2 regions of the Streptomyces sp. NBC_00385 genome follow, and region 2 is predicted to be linked to the other one. Evidence: predicted binding sites of a transcription regulator. Region 2 holds the regulator's gene; the other holds the start of a gene.

Region 1 (8,146 bases), 1.9 Mb from region 2:
TGAGTGGCCACCAGAACGCCGTGGCCTGGTCGACTCTCTGGAACAGCGGCGTCAAGTGGGCCTACGTCAAGGCCTCGGAGGGCACGTACTACACGAACGAGGACTTCACCCAGCAGTACAACGGCTCGTACAACGTCGGGATGATCCGCGGCTCGTACCACTTCGCCACCCCGGACACCACGAGCGGCGCCACCCAGGCCAACTACTTCGTGGACCACGGGGGCGGCTGGTCCAAGGACGGCAAGACGCTGCCGGGCGTGCTCGACATCGAGTGGAACCCGTACGGCGCGCAGTGCTACGGCAAGACCGCGGCCGGGATGGTCTCCTGGATCCGCGACTTCGTGAACACCTACAAGGCGCGCACCGGACGCGACGCGGTCATCTACACCGCGACCAGCTGGTGGCAGTCCTGCACGGGCAACAACGCGAGCTTCGGCACCACCAACCCGCTCTGGGTGGCCCGTTACAACACCACGGTCGGAACGCTCCCGGCCGGCTGGGGCTTCTACACGATCTGGCAGTACACCTCGTCCGGCCCGACGGTGGGTGACCACAACCACTTCAACGGCGCCCTCGACCGCGTACAGGCGCTGGCCAACGGCTAGCCCCTCGCACTCCTTCTCCAGGCGGAGCCCGGTGACGCACCCCGTCACCGGGCTCCGCCCCGTTCCACGTCTCCGAGCAGGCACGAAGGCTTCCTGCCGCACTCACCCCACCCCCTATACATCGCGTGTATACGCACTATGTATAGTCCTTGCAGTCCGCACATAAGTGCGATGTAAGCGATGAGGGAGTGACCCGCCTTGCCCAGTAGGACGAAGTCGATCGGTACGGGGTTGGCCGTCGCTCTTGTGACGGCGCTCACGCTGACGCTGAGCGGCTGTTCGATGGAGACCACGGCCCCCGGATCCGCCCGCGGCGACGCCGGCTCGGACGCGAAGGGCTCGTTCGGCCCGGTCGACTGCCGCAAGGCGAAGTGCATAGCCCTGACCTTCGACGCGGGGCCGGCCGAGGCCACCCCCCACCTGCTGGACATCCTCAAGAAGGAGAAGGTCCACGCGACCTTCTTCCTGCTGGGCAAGAACCACGTGAAGAAGCACCCCGAAACCGTCCGCCGGATCGCGGCGGAGGGCCACGAGATCGCCAACCACACCTGGTCGCACGAGATCCTGACGGACAAGAAGCCCGCGGAGATACGCGCCGAGCTGAAGAAGACACAGGACGCGATCGAGGCCATCACCGGCAAGAAGCCCCGGCTGATGCGTCCGCCGCAGGGCCGCACCGACGACACGGTCTCCGGGATCAGCAAGGACCTCGGGCTCTCCCAGATCCTGTGGAACGCCACCGCCAAGGACTACTCGACGACGGACTCCGCGCTCATCAAGAAGCGGATCCTCGACCAGGCGACCAAGGACGGCATCATCCTGCTGCACGACATCTACAAGGGCACGGTGCCCGCGGTGCCCGGCATCATCGAGGAACTGAAGAAGCGCGGCTACACCTTCGTCACCGTCCCCGAACTGATGGCCCCGGCCGAGCCGGTCCCGGGCACCATCTACCGCCCCTGAGTCACCGTTGCCCACGCGGAACGGCCCGCCTCCCCGCGAGGGGGGACGGGCCGCCCGTACCGGCCGTGTCCGTGGTGCCACGTCCGTCACGCCGTGACACTCACGCCGCGGCCGGGATCCTCCGCTCAGCCGGGGCCGAGGCCGGGGCGAGGGCGATCTCCAGGACCTGGCGGACGTCCGTGACCGGGTGGACCTCCAGCGTGTCGAGCACCTCGGCGGGGACATCGTCCAGGTCGGCCTCGTTGCGCTGCGGGATCACCACGGTGGTGATGCCCGCACGGTGGGCGGCGAGCAGCTTCTGCTTCAGGCCGCCGATCGGCAGGACGCGTCCGGTCAGCGACACCTCACCGGTCATCGCCACATCCGTACGGACCAGCCGTCCGGAGAGCAGCGAGGCCAGCGCGGTCGTCAGGGTGATGCCCGCGCTCGGGCCGTCCTTGGGGACCGCGCCCGCCGGGAAGTGGATGTGCACGCCCCGGTCCTTGAGGTCGGCGACCGGCAGTTCGAGCTCCGCGCCGTGCGAGCGCAGGAAGCTCAGCGCGATCTGCGCGGACTCCTTCATGACGTCGCCGAGCTGACCGGTGAGGGTCAGGCCGGACGCCCCGGTCTCCGGGTCGGCGAGCGACGCCTCCACGAAGAGCACGTCACCCCCGGCTCCGGTCACCGCGAGCCCGGTGGCCACGCCGGGCACCGCGGTACGGCGCTCGGCCGGGTCCTGGGCGGACTCGGGAACGTGGTGCGGCCGGCCGATGAGCCCGCGCAGCTCCTCGTCGGTCACCGTGAACGGCAGTTCCCGGCCGCCGAGCTCGTGCTGGGCCGCGACCTTGCGGAGCAGCCGGGCGACGGCCCGCTCCAGGTTCCGGACCCCGGCCTCCCTCGTGTACTCGCCGGCCAGCTTCCGCAGCGCCGACTCGTCGAGAGCGACCTCGTCCTGTTCCAGGCCGGCCCGCTCCAGCTGGCGCGGGAGCAGGTGGTCGCGGGCGATGACGACCTTCTCGTCCTCGGTGTAGCCGTCGAGCCTGACCAGTTCCATCCGGTCGAGCAGCGCCTCCGGGATGGCTTCCAGCACATTGGCCGTGGCCAGGAAGACGACGTCGCTGAGGTCGAGTTCCACCTCCAGGTAGTGGTCGCGGAAGGTGTGGTTCTGGGCCGGGTCGAGCACTTCGAGGAGGGCCGCGGCGGGGTCGCCCCGGAAGTCGGAGCCGACCTTGTCGATCTCGTCGAGCAGGACGACCGGGTTCATCGAGCCGGCCTCCTTGATGGCGCGGACGATGCGGCCGGGCAGCGCGCCGACGTACGTACGCCGGTGGCCCCGGATCTCCGCCTCGTCCCGGACACCACCGAGGGCGACGCGGACGAACTTGCGCCCCATGGCGTGCGCCACGGACTGGCCGAGCGAGGTCTTTCCGACCCCGGGCGGCCCGACGAGGGCCAGCACCGCACCGCCGCGCCGGCCTCCGACCACGCCCAGCCCGCGGTCGGCGCGGCGCTTGCGCACCGCGAGGTATTCGGTGATGCGCTCCTTCACGTCCTGCAGGCCCGCGTGTTCGGCGTCGAGGATCTCCCGGGCGCCCTTGATGTCGTACGCGTCCTCGGTCCGCTCGGTCCACGGGAGTTCGAGGACGGTGTCGAGCCAGGTCCTGATCCAGGGGCCCTCGGGGCTCTGGTCGGAGGCACGTTCCAGCTTGTCGACCTCCTTGAGCGCGGCCTCGCGGACGTGCTCGGGAAGGTCTGCGGCCTCCACGCGTGCCCGGTAGTCGTCGGACTCGTCCTCCGGATCCCCGTTGAGCTCGGAGAGCTCCTTGCGTACGGCGTCGAGCTGGCGCCGCAGCAGGAACTCGCGCTGCTGCTTGTCGACGCCCTCCTGGACGTCCTTGGCGATGGACTCGGCCACGTCCTGCTCGGCGAGGTGTTCGCCGAGCCACTGGACGGCGAGCCTCAGCCGGGCGACCGGGTCGGCGGTCTCCAGGAGCTGCACCTTCTGGGCGGTGGTCAGGAAGGGGGAGTATCCGGAGTTGTCGGCGAGCGCGGAGACGTCCTCGATCTGCTGGACCCGGTCCACGACCTGCCAGGCGCCGCGGGTCTTCAGCCAGCTGGTGGCGAGGGCCTTGTACTCCCTGACCAGTTCGGCGACGGCTCCGGGGAGCGGTTCGGGGACGGAACCGTCGACCCGGGTCCCCTCCACCCAGAGCGCGGCACCGGGCCCGCTGGTCCCGGCCCCGATCCGTACGCGCCCACGACCGCGGATGAGGGCACCCGGGTCGCCGTCCGAGAGCCGTCCGACCTGCTCGACGGTCCCGATGACACCGATCCCGGTGTAGGCCCCGTCGATGCGCGGAACGAGCAGCACCTCGGGCTTGCCGCCACCCTCGCGGGCTGCGGCCTGCGCGGCCTCCACCGCGGCCCGGACCTCGCTTTCGGACAGGTCGAGAGGTACCACCATTCCGGGCAGCACGACCTCGTCGTCGAGCGGCAGCACAGGCAGCGTGAGCGGTGTGACCGCATTGGACTCAGTAGCCATGATCTCCCCTTCGGCAGTCAAGTTGAGTTATGCAGACTCAATGCTCCTGAGCCGCTCAATGTTCCCGGGAGCGCGTTCGCTGTGAGCGATCACGTACGACTGCCGCGTCATGCCCTGGTCCAACGCCGGATCCGGACGCCTTAGTCCCTCCGCCCGCGGATCCGGACGCCTCAGTCCCTCCGCCCGCGGACCCGAGGCCGCACGAAATCCCGTGGAACACGAAGATGCCGCCGGACAGGATGCCCCCATGCCCGATGCCGCCCTTCCTTCCCAGGCCCTGCTCGTCGTCGACATCCAGAAGGCCGGGGTGACCGGCGACCGGGCCGTGCCCGGCGCGGCCGGACTGCTGGAGCGGACGGCGGACCTGATCGCCCGCGCACGCCGGAGCGGTGCGCTCGTCGTGCATCTGCAGAACGACGGCGCCCCCGGCTCCGGCGACGAGCCGCACACCCCCGGCTGGGCGCTCCACCTGCCGGTCCGGCCGGGCCCCACCGAGTTCGTGATCCGCAAGACGCGGGACGACGGCTTCGCGGAGACGTCGCTGGGCTCCGTCCTGAGCGCGGCCGGCGTCGGGGCGGTCACCGTCTGCGGCGTGATGTCGGAGATGTGCGTCCAGGCGACGGCCCGCACGGCGCTGGCCCTGGGCTACCGGGTCGTCCTCCCCCACGACGCGCACGCCACGCAGGACATCCCGGCCGCCCCCGGCATCAGCGAGGCGGTCCCGGCCGCCGTGGTCTCGCGGGTCGCGGCCTGGGCGATCAGTGCGGACGCCCACGTCACGGCGCGGGCCGCGGAGGTGACGTTCACGGCGCCGCGGCCGCTCCCACGGGGCAGAGTGCCGTCATGAACGAGGACCGAGGGCTGAACCGGGACGGCACGATCGCGCGCGAGGGCTCACTCGGCCGGGTGCGGCCCGCACTCGCGCCGGTCGTGGCCGCGGCCCGTTCCCGGATCTCCGAGGCCTTCGGTCCCGCCCGGCTGGACAGCGCCTACGTGTACGGCAGCATCCCGCGCGGCACGGCCACACCCGGGGTCTCCGACCTGGACCTGCTGCTCGCCCTGCGCGACGGGCCCACCGGACCGGACCGCGCCGACGCCGACGCCGTCGAGACCGCCCTGGACGCGGCGTTCGACGAGATCGACGGCGTCGGCATCCTTCTCTTCGACGCGGACACGCTGCTCGGCACACTCGAACGCCATGACATGGGCTTCTTCGTCGCGTGCCTGTGCACTCCGCTGCTCGGCGACGACCTCGCCGCCCGGCTGCCGCGCTACCGGCCGACCTCGCTGCTGGCCCGCGAGACCAACGGGGGCCTGGGCCTGGCACTCCCGCGCTGGCGCGAGCGGGCCGCCGGGGCGACCACGGACGCCGCGCGACGCGCCTCGAGCCGGGTGGCGGCCCGTCGGGTCGTACGTACCGGGTTCACGCTGGTCATGCCGCAGTGGGCGGCTGGACCAGTGACCTGGCCGAGTCGGCCGAGCTGTTCGCCCGCTACCACCCGCACCTTCCCGAACGGGCCGAACAGATGCGGCCGGCCGCGCGCACGGGCCGCACCCCGACCGCCGACCCTGCCGTCCTGTCCCTGCTCGTCGACGCCCTCGCGCCCTGGCTGGCGGCCGAGCACATCGCGGTGCACGGCGAGACGGCGCCACGCCCCTGACCGGGCCCGCGTCCGCATCCGCGTGCGTAAGCAGGAGCACTTCCCGGGAACGCGGCTCGACCCGTCCTCGTTCGGGGAAACCGCTGGCCCGGCCGTCGCGGCAGGCGCCAGGATGGCGGGAACAGCGACCGCCATCCACCGGAGACCATCGCCATGCCCCTCACCTTCGGCCCCGACGCCCTCGCCCCCGTCATCCTGGACCGCCGCGAGGGACCGTACGGGGAGGTCGTCCTGCGCAGGCGGGGCGACGACTTCGAGATCATCGCCAACGGGTGCTTCCTGATGGACACCTCGGACGGGCGCTCCGAGCGGCTGCTGGTCGACGCCGCGCTCGACGCGCTGCCCGCCGGCCGGACCGCCCCGGCGGTGCTCATCGGCGGGCTCGGCGTCGGGTTCTCGCTCGCCCGGGCCGCCGCCGAGCCGAGGTGGGGGCGGATCGCGGTGGCCGAGCGGGAGCAGGCCATCGTCGACTGGCACCGGGACGGGCCGCTGGCCGGGATCTCGGGGGCGGCGCTGGCCGATCCGCGGACCGTGGTCCTGACGACGGACCTCGTCGCCCACCTCCGTACGACTACGGACCGTTACGACGCGCTGTGTCTGGACATCGACAACGGGCCGGACTGGACCGTCACCGACGACAACGGAAATCTGTACTCCCCCGCCGGGCTCGCCGGCTGCCACGCGCGGCTCACACCGGGAGGCGTGCTCGCGGTGTGGTCCGCACAGCCGTCCGAGGAGTTCGAACAAGCCTTGCGGAATGCCGGATTCCGTGGGGTAAGGACGGAAGAAGTAGGCGTTGCCCGAGGTGTGCCCGACGTGGTCCATCTCGCAATTCGAGCAGCCCGATAACCCCCCGCCGGGTATGCGGGCCCCCGGACGCCCGGGGGCCAAGCGCCACAAGCGCGACACTCCGCCTCCGCTGTTCCCCCGGCCCGCCCCCGCGGGCTTGCACCCTGCGTAGCCGGGAGCCCTCCGCTGCCTTTACGCTGCTGACCGATAGCGGGATCACCCACGAAATTCACGAGCGAAGACCGTACGTCCGGGGGAATGGCCTCCGTGAGAACGGGCAGGGGCGGGGCGATGGAACAAACACACACCACCCACACAGGTGTCGCGGCCACCCCGGGCGCGCAGCGCCGCGTGCTGGTGGTCGAGGACGACGCGACGATCGTCGATGCCATTGCCGCCCGGCTGCGGGCCGAGGGCTTCCTGGTGCAGACCGCACTCGACGGCCCCGCGGCCGTGGACGCGGCCGAGGCCTGGCAGCCGGATCTGATGGTGCTCGACATCATGCTTCCCGGCTTCGACGGCCTGGAGGTCTGCCGGCGCGTGCAGGCCCAGCGCCCGGTGCCGGTACTGATGCTGACCGCCCGCGACGACGAGACCGACATGCTCGTCGGCCTCGGCGTCGGCGCGGACGACTACATGACCAAGCCGTTCTCCATGCGTGAGCTGGCGGCCCGGGTCCATGTCCTGCTGCGCCGGGTCGAGCGGGCCGCACTGGCCGCCGTGACGCCCCGCAGCGGGATACTGCGGCTCGGCGAGCTGGAGATCGACCACGCGCAGCGCCGGGTACGGGTCCGTGCCGATGACGTGCACCTGACGCCGACCGAGTTCGACCTGCTGGTCTGCCTGGCCAACACCCCGCGCGCGGTGCTCTCGCGGGAGCAGCTTCTGGCGGAGGTCTGGGACTGGGCGGACGCCTCGGGCACCCGTACCGTCGACAGCCACATCAAGGCGCTGCGGCGGAAGATCGGCGCGGAGCGGATCCGTACCGTGCACGGTGTCGGTTACGCGTTGGAGACCCCCGCGCCATGACCGCGCCCGGACCGGGGCTTCGGCCGTTCTCGATCAAGGCCAAGCTGGGCACCCTGGTCGTGGTCTCGGTGTTCATCACGACCGGGCTGATCATGGTGGCCATGCGGACGCGCACGGAGCTGCGGTTCATCACGGTGTTCTCCGTGATCGCGACCCTGCTGATCACCCAGTTCGTGGCGCACGGTCTGACCGCGCCGCTGGACGAGATGAGGGCCGTCGCCCGGTCGATCTCGCACGGCGACTACACCAGACGGGTGAGCGGCGCCGACCGGCGCGACGAGCTCGGCGACCTGGCGCAGACGATCAACCTGATGGCCGACGACCTGGCGGCCGTGGACCGGCACCGCAAGGAGCTGGTGGCGAATGTCTCACATGAGCTGCGCACGCCCATCGCGGCGCTGAGAGCCGTGCTGGAGAACGTCGTGGACGGGGTGTCCGCGGCCGATCCGGAGACGATGCGCACCGCCCTGAAACAGACGGAACGGCTCGGCAGGCTCGTGGAGACGCTGCTGGACCTGTCCCGGCTGGACAACGGCGTCGTCACGCTGAAGGCCGGCCGCTTCGAGGTGTGGCCCTAT
Region 2 (8,146 bases):
GCCACATGGAGCGCTACGCGCGCACGCCCTCGCCCAACCCGGACCGCGTCGCCATCGAGATCAGCCTGGACCGGGCGCTCGGCCACGGCTGACCGCGCACGTCGTCAGCTGCCGCCCCCCGCCCAGGGCCGGCGCGGCGGCACGGGCGGCGGCGCCATGGGCGTGGGTGCCTGCGCCTGGACCGGGAGGGAGGCCGCGGCCTCCTCCTCGATCTGCGGGAGACCGTGCGGGAAGACCGGTCCGACGGCGACCGTGCGTCCGTCGACGGCGGCGTACATGCCCTCCCGGGCGGCGGCGTGCAGCGCCTCCCGCAGGGCGCGCGGCGGCTCGGTCCGCATCATGACCTTCTCCATGTCGGTGCCGCCGAGGCCCCGGACGAAGTCGGAGACGAACTGCCCGACGAGCTCGGTGCCGCGCCGGTTGCGCCACATCACCCAGCCCAGATAGAGGCTGGTGCCGTAGGCGAACACCGAGAGGTACGCGACGTAACTCCCGTCCTGGAGCACCATCCGATGGGTCACCCGGGAGTGCTCGCCCCCGCCGCGGATACGGCGGAACACCGGCACCACCGGCAGCCGGCGCTCCTGCACGACCCTCGCGATCTCGGCGTACGCGGATTCGGCGTGCGTCGCCCGGCCGGCCAGCAGCACCCGCCACTCCCCGACCGGTTCGGCGATCCTCGACGCCAGGAAGACCGCGACGAAGGCGATCATGGCGATCTGCAGGCCGATGCCCATGATCCCGAGGCCGCTCCGCGGATCGCCGGCCAGGGTGATGAGCCCGGCGAAGCCGAAGAGGAGAAGCACGCCGAACGCCACGGCGGCGGCCCTCAGCAGCACCGCCAGAAAAGCCTTCCCGTTCACCGAGTCGTCGAAGGAGACCTCCACCTCGCGGTGGAGCAACGTCTTGTCGAGGTAGGCGGCATCGCCGTCACCTCCGCGCCGGCCGGGCTGTTTGTCGACCTTGTGTCCGCTCATGAATGACCCTTGTGGTGGAAGGGCGGAGCATGGAGGACCGTGTCCCCTACCCACACAGAGGCGAATTTCGACACCTTCTGTGCCGCTCCGACCGGAATGTCTCCGGGAGAAGCACAACGGCGCCACCGTGTTCAGGTCACGGTGGCGCCGTTGTGTGGGGGAGTGTCTGAGCGACGTGGAACGACGGGGGATCGCTCAGGCACTGCGGGGGGTGGCGGAGATGGTTTCGGGCTCGAACAGCTGGTGGTCACGCTGAGCGAGGTTCACAAAGATCATGTCGTACCGGATGGCGCACCGCACGGGCTGCGGCGCTCCGCGCGGCTTGCGGAGGCACCGGTAGGCGCGGAGTTCACCGTCGTCCTCACGGGCGACGACGACCGGGTCACCGAACAGAGTGACCATCAACGAATCACCACGGTGGGGGAGTGCCGTGACGAGGTCGATGAAATGCCACCCTGAGCGATAGGCGGTTGCCATCTCACGCCGGAAGGTCCGGTCGTCCGGCGGCGTGGTCATGTCAGGCGCTCACGCGGTCGGAAACGTGTGCCCAACTGATCTCACCAGCCGCCTTCGGCGTCTGGGCAAACCAGCTGATCTCACCGGGTGAGCTCGCAGCCTCGACGCTCCAGCTGATCTCGCCGGGCCCGGCTGCCGCCTCGGCGCTCCAGCTGATCTCATCGCCGCTCGCCAGGACGGCAAAGCCCATTGCCGCGACGAATGAGACGGCAAGCGCCGAGCGAAGCATTCGCTTATACATAGTCGGCTTCGTCCTCACTTGTGGATTCTTCTCCCCCGCACCTAAGACGATGTCTCACCTGGGCACACGAACACCACCGAGTCGATGCATCATGTTCCTGCATGTTCAGGAACCTGGGGGGTGTAGATATGGCAACAAACGAGGCAGAAGAGACACATCGTCACGGGATCACCGAACTGTGCGCCGACGGAGCACACCTCTACGCCAGCGCGCTGCGTTCAGGGCGCATATCCCGAGCCGAAGTCGCTCCAGCCCCCTGTCTGATGGACTTCGCCCTCCTGCATCCGGATCCTGACGACCCCGACTGGCTGCGCCCTCTTCCGCCATCCGCCGCACTCGCGCAGCGACTCCACCCCATCGAGCGCGAAATCCAGGAACGCCGACGCCGGTCCCTCGAACTGGCCGAATCATTCGAACCGTTCATGGACATCAGCGCACAGGATCCCCCCATCACCCATGCAATCACCGTGCTGGAGGGGAAGCATCGCATCAACGCCGCACTGGACCTGGCCACCGCTGAATGCCGCACCGAGGTCCTCACCGTCCAGCCGGGAGGAGATCGCGGTGAGGACCGCCTGCGGGAAGGCCTGGAGCGCGGACTACTGGTGGTGGACCGGGGAGTCGGGATGCGCACCCTGTACCAGCACACCGTCCGGCACAGCCAGGGCACCCTCGCCTACGCGGAACGCATGGCCGAGGGCAAAGTGGAGATCCGGACGCTCGAAGAACTCATCGCGCGCCTGATCGTCTTCGACCGCACCGTAGCGTTCATTCCTGCCAGCAACGACGACCAGATAGCCCTCGAACTGCGCCATCCCGGACTGGTCGAGTATTTGATCACCGTGTTCGAGCAGCTCTGGAATCGCGCATCGCCCCTGCTGGGCGCGCTGCCGTACAACCCGGCTCCCAAGGGCATCAGCGGCGTCCAGCGCTCCATCGCCCAACTTCTCGTCGAGGGCCATGTGGACGATTCGATAGCCCGCCGGCTCGGCATGAACGTCCGCACCTGCCGAGCTCACGTCGCCAAGCTGTCCGGCGTGCTGGGCAGCACCAGCCGCGCCCAACTCGGCTACCTGATAGCCCGGTCAGGAATCCTTGATCAGGACTCCTGACCGGGAACGGCCCCAGCAGATCCCCACCCCCGGGCCGCAGGCGCGGCCACGCAACGGGGGAGAAGCGTGGCCGCGCCCTTCTGATCCGCCGGGGGAGTTCCCGGCTCCCCCGACAGGTCCACACTGGCCCCAGGGCTACGCTTCCACCACCGTCATCTTGATGCACTGCCAAAAGTGGGGGGGCACGAATGGGCAGGGATGAGGACACACCGGTGCATGCGCACGGGACCCGCCACCTGTGCGACGCGGCCGTCACGGTGTACACCGAAGCCCTCCGCGCAGGCCGAATACCCCGGTCAGCACTGCAGCCCGCACCGTGCCTGCTCGAGTTGGCACTCGTGCACCCGGACCCCCAGGACGACGAATGGATCCGGCCGGTGCCGCCGTCCGCGGCCCTCGCCCACCTGCTGCAGCCCGTCATACGGGAGATTCACGAGCGCATCAGGCTCTCCGCCGCGCTCGCGGACTCGCTGGCTCCCCTGGCTTCTGTCGCCAGCACCGATCCCAACCTCTCCATCACCGTCCTCGAAGGCATCCCGCTGATCGAGACGGCCATCCAGAACGCCCTGGAAGATGCGCAGGAGGAAATCCTCACCCTGCAGCCGGGGAGCAGCCGCCCGGCCGAACAACTCAGGAAGGCGCTGGCACGCGCCTTGTCCACGGTCGACCGCGGCGCCACCCTGCGCCACATATACCAGCACCCGGCGCGCTACAGCCCGGAGCTCAAGACCTATCTGGCCGAGGTGCCACCCGGTCATATCCAGGTCCGCACCATCGAGCAGACCGTCGAACGGCTCTTCATCTTCGACCGCACCGTGGCCTTCATCCCCGCCAACCCCAGGCGCGACGTGGCCCTGGAGATCCGTCACCCGGCGCTCGTCCGATACCTGATCCAGGTGTACGAGGTCCTGTGGGCCGAGGCCACCCCACTCACCGAACCGCTGCAGCCGCCTCCTCCGGGCGCCGCCGTCACCGCGGTCCAGCTCAGCATCGCGCGCCTCCTCGTCGAGGGTCACACCGATCAGGTGGTGGCCCGCAAACTCGGCATCAGCGTCCGCACCTGCCGTACCCACATCGCCAAACTCATGCAGACCTTCAAAGCCACCAGCCGGACCCAACTGGGTGCCCTCCTCGCCCAGTCCGGATTCGCCGATCGCACTCCGGCATGACGGTGGCGCCTCCGCACGAGCACAGCGACCGCGCCGTGTGCGACGCGGCGATGAGCCTCTACTCCGAGGCATGGGCCACCGGCCGCGTCTCCCGGACCGCCGCCACGCCGCTGCCCTGCCTCAGCGAGAACGCACTCCTCGTACCCGATCCGCTCGACAGCCGCTTTCTGCGCCCCGTGCCGCCGTCAGCAGCCCTCGCGCACCTGCTGCACCCCATCGCCCAAGGGCTCCTGGATCAGGTACGGGCCTCCGACCACCTGGTCAAGGCCCTGGCCCCGCTGGTCTCCTTCGACCACCGCGTACCTCACCTCGCCATCACCGTGCTCAAGGGCCGCTCGACAGTCCAGGCGTCCATCAACGAATCAGCGCGCGACGTGCGTGACGAGATCCTCACCCTTCAGCCCGGCAGCACCCGGTCACGAGAGGATCTTCAACTGGCCCTGTCAGGCACGCTGCCCACAGTGGAGCGAGGCGTTCAGGTGCGGCACATCTACCAGCACTCCGCGCGCTACAGCCCGGCCCTCAAGGCGTACGTGGGACAGCTGCCGAGCGGCCTCCTCCAGGTCCGCACCATGGAACAGGCCATCGAAGTCCTCATGATCTTCGACCGCACGGTCGCCTACCTCCCCGCCGAACCCGACCGCAGCGTCGCCCTGGAGATCCGCCACCCCGCGCTGGTCACCTTCCTCGCCCGGATGTACGAAACACTCTGGGCCCAGGCCACCCCCTTCGCCCAGCAGCTCCCCACCGCCCTGCCCGGCACCCCCGTCACCGCCGTCCAGCACAGCATCGCCCGCCTCCTGACCGAGGGAAACCAGGACGAGGCCGTCGCCCGCACACTCGGCATCAGCGTCCGCACCTGCCGCGCCCACATCTCCAAGCTCATGCAGACCCTCGGCGCCACCAGCCGCACCCACCTCGGCGCGCTCCTCGTCCACTCCGGCATCGCCGAGCCCGCGGCGCCGCGCACGACGGAGGAGCCCGCCACCCCCGGCGTTCCGGGGTGACGGGCTCCTCGTCAAGACTCCGCGTACGGGCTTCCCGGGCAGGGAATCCCGTACGGAAGCGCAGTCCTTCAGTCCTTCGGCCGCTTCGGCCGCCAGACCACCAACGCGCTGGTCTGCTGCACGTCCTGATACGGCACCAGGTCGCGCCGGTACGAGGCGTGCACCTGGGCCTCGCGCTGCTGCATGGCCACCGCCGCCCCGTCCACGGCCGCCGAGAGCTCGGCGACGCGCTGCTGGAGCGCTGCGACCTGGTTCTCCAGTTCGATGATGCGCTTGATGCCGGCCAGGTTGATGCCCTCGTCCTGCGACAGCTGCTGCACGGTGCGCAGCAGCTCGATGTCACGGGCCGAGTAGCGCCGTCCGCGTCCGGCCGTACGGTCGGGCGAGACGAGGCCGAGGCGGTCGTACTGGCGCAGCGTCTGCGGATGCAGGCCCGAGAGCTGGGCCGCGATCGAGATCACGTACACCGGGGATTCATCGGTGAGTTCGTACGGATTGCGTCGTCGGCCGTCCACCTCAAGCTCCCTTCGCTGCCTGGAACAGCTCCGCCCGCGGGTCCTGGTCCGCGGTCGCCTTCCGGTAGGCCTCCAACGCGTCCCGGGCGTCGGTGCCCAGGTCCGTGGGGACCGTCACCTCGACGGTGACCAGCAGGTCGCCGCGGGTGCCGTCCTTACGGACCGCGCCCTTGCCCCGGGCCCGCATGGTGCGCCCGCCCGGCGTACCGGCCGGAAGCTTCAGGGTGACGGGCGGCCCGCCGAGCGTGGGGACCTTCACCTCACCGCCGAGCGCCGCCTCCGTGAAGGTGACGGGCACGGTGACCGTGAGGTTGTCGCCCTTGCGGCCGAAGACCGGGTGGGCGTCGACGTGGACGACGACGTAGAGGTCGCCGGCCGGTCCGCCGCGCTCGCCCGGGGCTCCCTTGCCGCGCAGCCGGATCCGCTGGCCGTCGAGGACGCCCGCCGGGATCCTGACCTGCATGGTGCGGGAGGACTTCGCCCGGCCGCTGCCCTTGCAGACCTCGCAGGGGTCCTGGGCGATGAGGCCCCGGCCCTTGCAGTCCACGCAGGGATCGGTGAGCGAGAAGCCGCCGCCGCTGCCGCGCGAGACCTGGCCGGTGCCGACGCAGGTCGGGCAGACCCTGGGGGTGCCGTTCTTGTCGCCGGTGCCGGAGCACGCCTTGCAGGGCGCCTGGCTGGACATCCGCAGCGGGACCGTGGCCCCGTCGACCGCCTCGGTGAAGCTGAGCGTCACCTCGGACTCGATGTCCTGACCGCGGCGCGGCTGCACCCGGGTGCCGGTGGTGCCGCCCCGGTTGAAGAGGCCGCCGAAGACATCTCCCAGGCCGCCGCCGCCGAAACCGCCGGCGCCGCCCTGCTGGCCCCCGCCCGGGGCACCTCCGAAGAGGTCCCCCAGGTCGAAGTTGAAGTTGCCCTGGGCGCCGCCGGGTCCGGCGCGGAAGCCACCGTTGCCGAAGAGGGCGCGCGCCTCGTCGTACTCCTTGCGCTTCTTGGTGTCACCGAGGATGTCGTTCGCCTCGGAGATCTCCTTGAAGCGCTCCTCCGCCTTGTCGTCGCCCTTGTTGGCGTCCGGATGGAACTCGCGGGCGAGCTTCCGGTACGCCTTCTTGATCTCGGCGTCCGTGGCGTCCTTCGGGACGCCGAGAACCTTGTAGTAGTCCTTCTCGACGAAGTCCTTCGTACTCATCGACGTCCCTCCTTCCGGACGCCCGGCCGGGTGGCCGGGTGGTGTGCTGCCAAGTGGTCGGACGGGATGTCAGACCTCCTCGCCGCCACCGCTCTCCTCGTCGTCTGCCTTCTCTTCCTTCGCGGCCGCGGGGGTCGCCCCCGGCTGGGGTTCGGCCACCGCCACCCGCGCGGGGCGGATGGTGCGCTCGCCGATCCGGTACCCGGGCTGCAGGATCGCCACGCAGGTCGTCTCCGTGACGTCCGGCGCGTACGAGTGCATCAGGGCCTCGTGGATCGTCGGGTCGAAGGGCTCGCCCTCCTTGCCGAACTGCTGAAGTCCGAGCTTGGCGACGACCGTCTCCAGCGATTCGGCCACCGACTTGAACCCGCCCACGAGCTCACCGTGCTCACGGGCCCGGCCGACGTCGTCGAGCACGGGCAGGAGCTCGGACAGGAGACCCGCGACGGCGATCTCCTTGACCGTGACCCGGTCCCGCTCCACGCGGCGGCGGTAGTTCTGGTACTCGGCCTGGAGCCGCTGGAGGTCGCCCGTGCGCTCGGAGAGCGCGGTGCGGACCTGGTCCAGCTGAGCGGTCAGTGCCGTCGTCCGGTTCGCGTCCGTCTGGTTCGCGTCCCCGGCCGGGGCCGCCGCCTCCTCCGAAGAGGGGGTGGCGGCCTTCGGCTCGGCGTCGTCAGGGGTGGCGCCGGAGGGGACGTCGGGCTTCTCCTCGAAGCCCGGAGTCTCCTCGGTCACGCCGCACCGCCCTTGGAGTCCTTCTCGTCGTCGACGATCTCGGCGTCGACGACATCGTCCTGGGCGTCGCCCTGCGCCTGCTCGGCACCCGGCTGCGCGTCGCCCTGCGGGCCGCCCTCGGCCTGGGCGTTGGCGTACATCGCCTGGCCCAGCTTCTGGGAGACGGCCGCAACCTTCTCGGTGGCCGTGCGGATCTCGGCGGTGTCCTCGCCCTTGAGCTTCTCCTTCAGCTCGGTGAGCGCGGTCTCCACCTCCGTCTTCACGTCACCGGGGACCTTGTCCTCGTTGTCCTTGAGGAACTTCTCCGTCTGGTAGACGAGCTGCTCACCCTGGTTGCGGGACTCGGCGGCCTCGCGACGGCGGTGGTCCTCGTCCGCGTACTGCTCGGCCTCTTCGCGCATCCGGTTGACCTCGTCCTTCGGCAGCGAGGAGCCACCGGTGACGGTCATCTTCTGCTCCTTGCCGGTGCCGAGGTCCTTGGCAGCGACGTGCATGATGCCGTTGGCGTCGATGTCGAACGCGACCTCGATCTGCGGCACACCGCGCGGGGCCGGCGGCAGACCGGTCAGCTCGAACATCCCGAGCTTCTTGTTGTACGCCGCGATCTCGCGCTCGCCCTGGTAGACCTGGATCTGCACGGACGGCTGGTTGTCCTCGGCCGTCGTGAAGATCTCGGAACGCTTGG

What was found. Region 2 encodes HspR, which represses chaperone genes until heat shock. Its sites were predicted from a motif close to TTGAGNNNNNNNNNCTCAA; they were not measured.
Region 1: lon (endopeptidase La) is a predicted target of HspR. The motif match lies at 4,112-4,130, and genes of this name have one in related genera.

The regions. Positions count from the first base shown of each region.
Region 1 covers NZ_CP107951.1:2,556,243-2,564,388, forward strand. The annotation lists gene OG959_RS10985 (lysozyme) at 1-605, shown strand, start outside; gene OG959_RS10990 (polysaccharide deacetylase family protein) at 888-1,568, shown strand; gene lon (endopeptidase La) at 1,669-4,089, opposite strand; gene OG959_RS11000 (cysteine hydrolase family protein) at 4,337-4,936, shown strand; partial or broken gene OG959_RS11005 (nucleotidyltransferase domain-containing protein) at 4,933-5,750, shown strand; gene OG959_RS11010 (spermidine synthase) at 5,904-6,599, shown strand; gene OG959_RS11015 (response regulator transcription factor) at 6,831-7,568, shown strand; gene OG959_RS11020 (HAMP domain-containing sensor histidine kinase) at 7,565-8,146, shown strand, end outside.
Region 2 covers NZ_CP107951.1:4,499,783-4,507,928, reverse strand. The annotation lists gene OG959_RS20120 (pyridoxamine 5'-phosphate oxidase family protein) at 1-92, shown strand, start outside; gene OG959_RS20115 (hypothetical protein) at 105-977, opposite strand; gene OG959_RS20110 ((2Fe-2S)-binding protein) at 1,173-1,493, opposite strand; gene OG959_RS20105 (hypothetical protein) at 1,495-1,752, opposite strand; gene OG959_RS20100 (helix-turn-helix transcriptional regulator) at 1,836-2,846, shown strand; gene OG959_RS20095 (helix-turn-helix transcriptional regulator) at 3,035-4,015, shown strand; gene OG959_RS20090 (helix-turn-helix transcriptional regulator) at 4,012-5,022, shown strand; gene OG959_RS20085 (heat shock protein transcriptional repressor HspR) at 5,091-5,537, opposite strand; gene dnaJ (molecular chaperone DnaJ) at 5,539-6,726, opposite strand; gene grpE (nucleotide exchange factor GrpE) at 6,796-7,461, opposite strand; gene dnaK (molecular chaperone DnaK) at 7,458-8,146, opposite strand, start outside.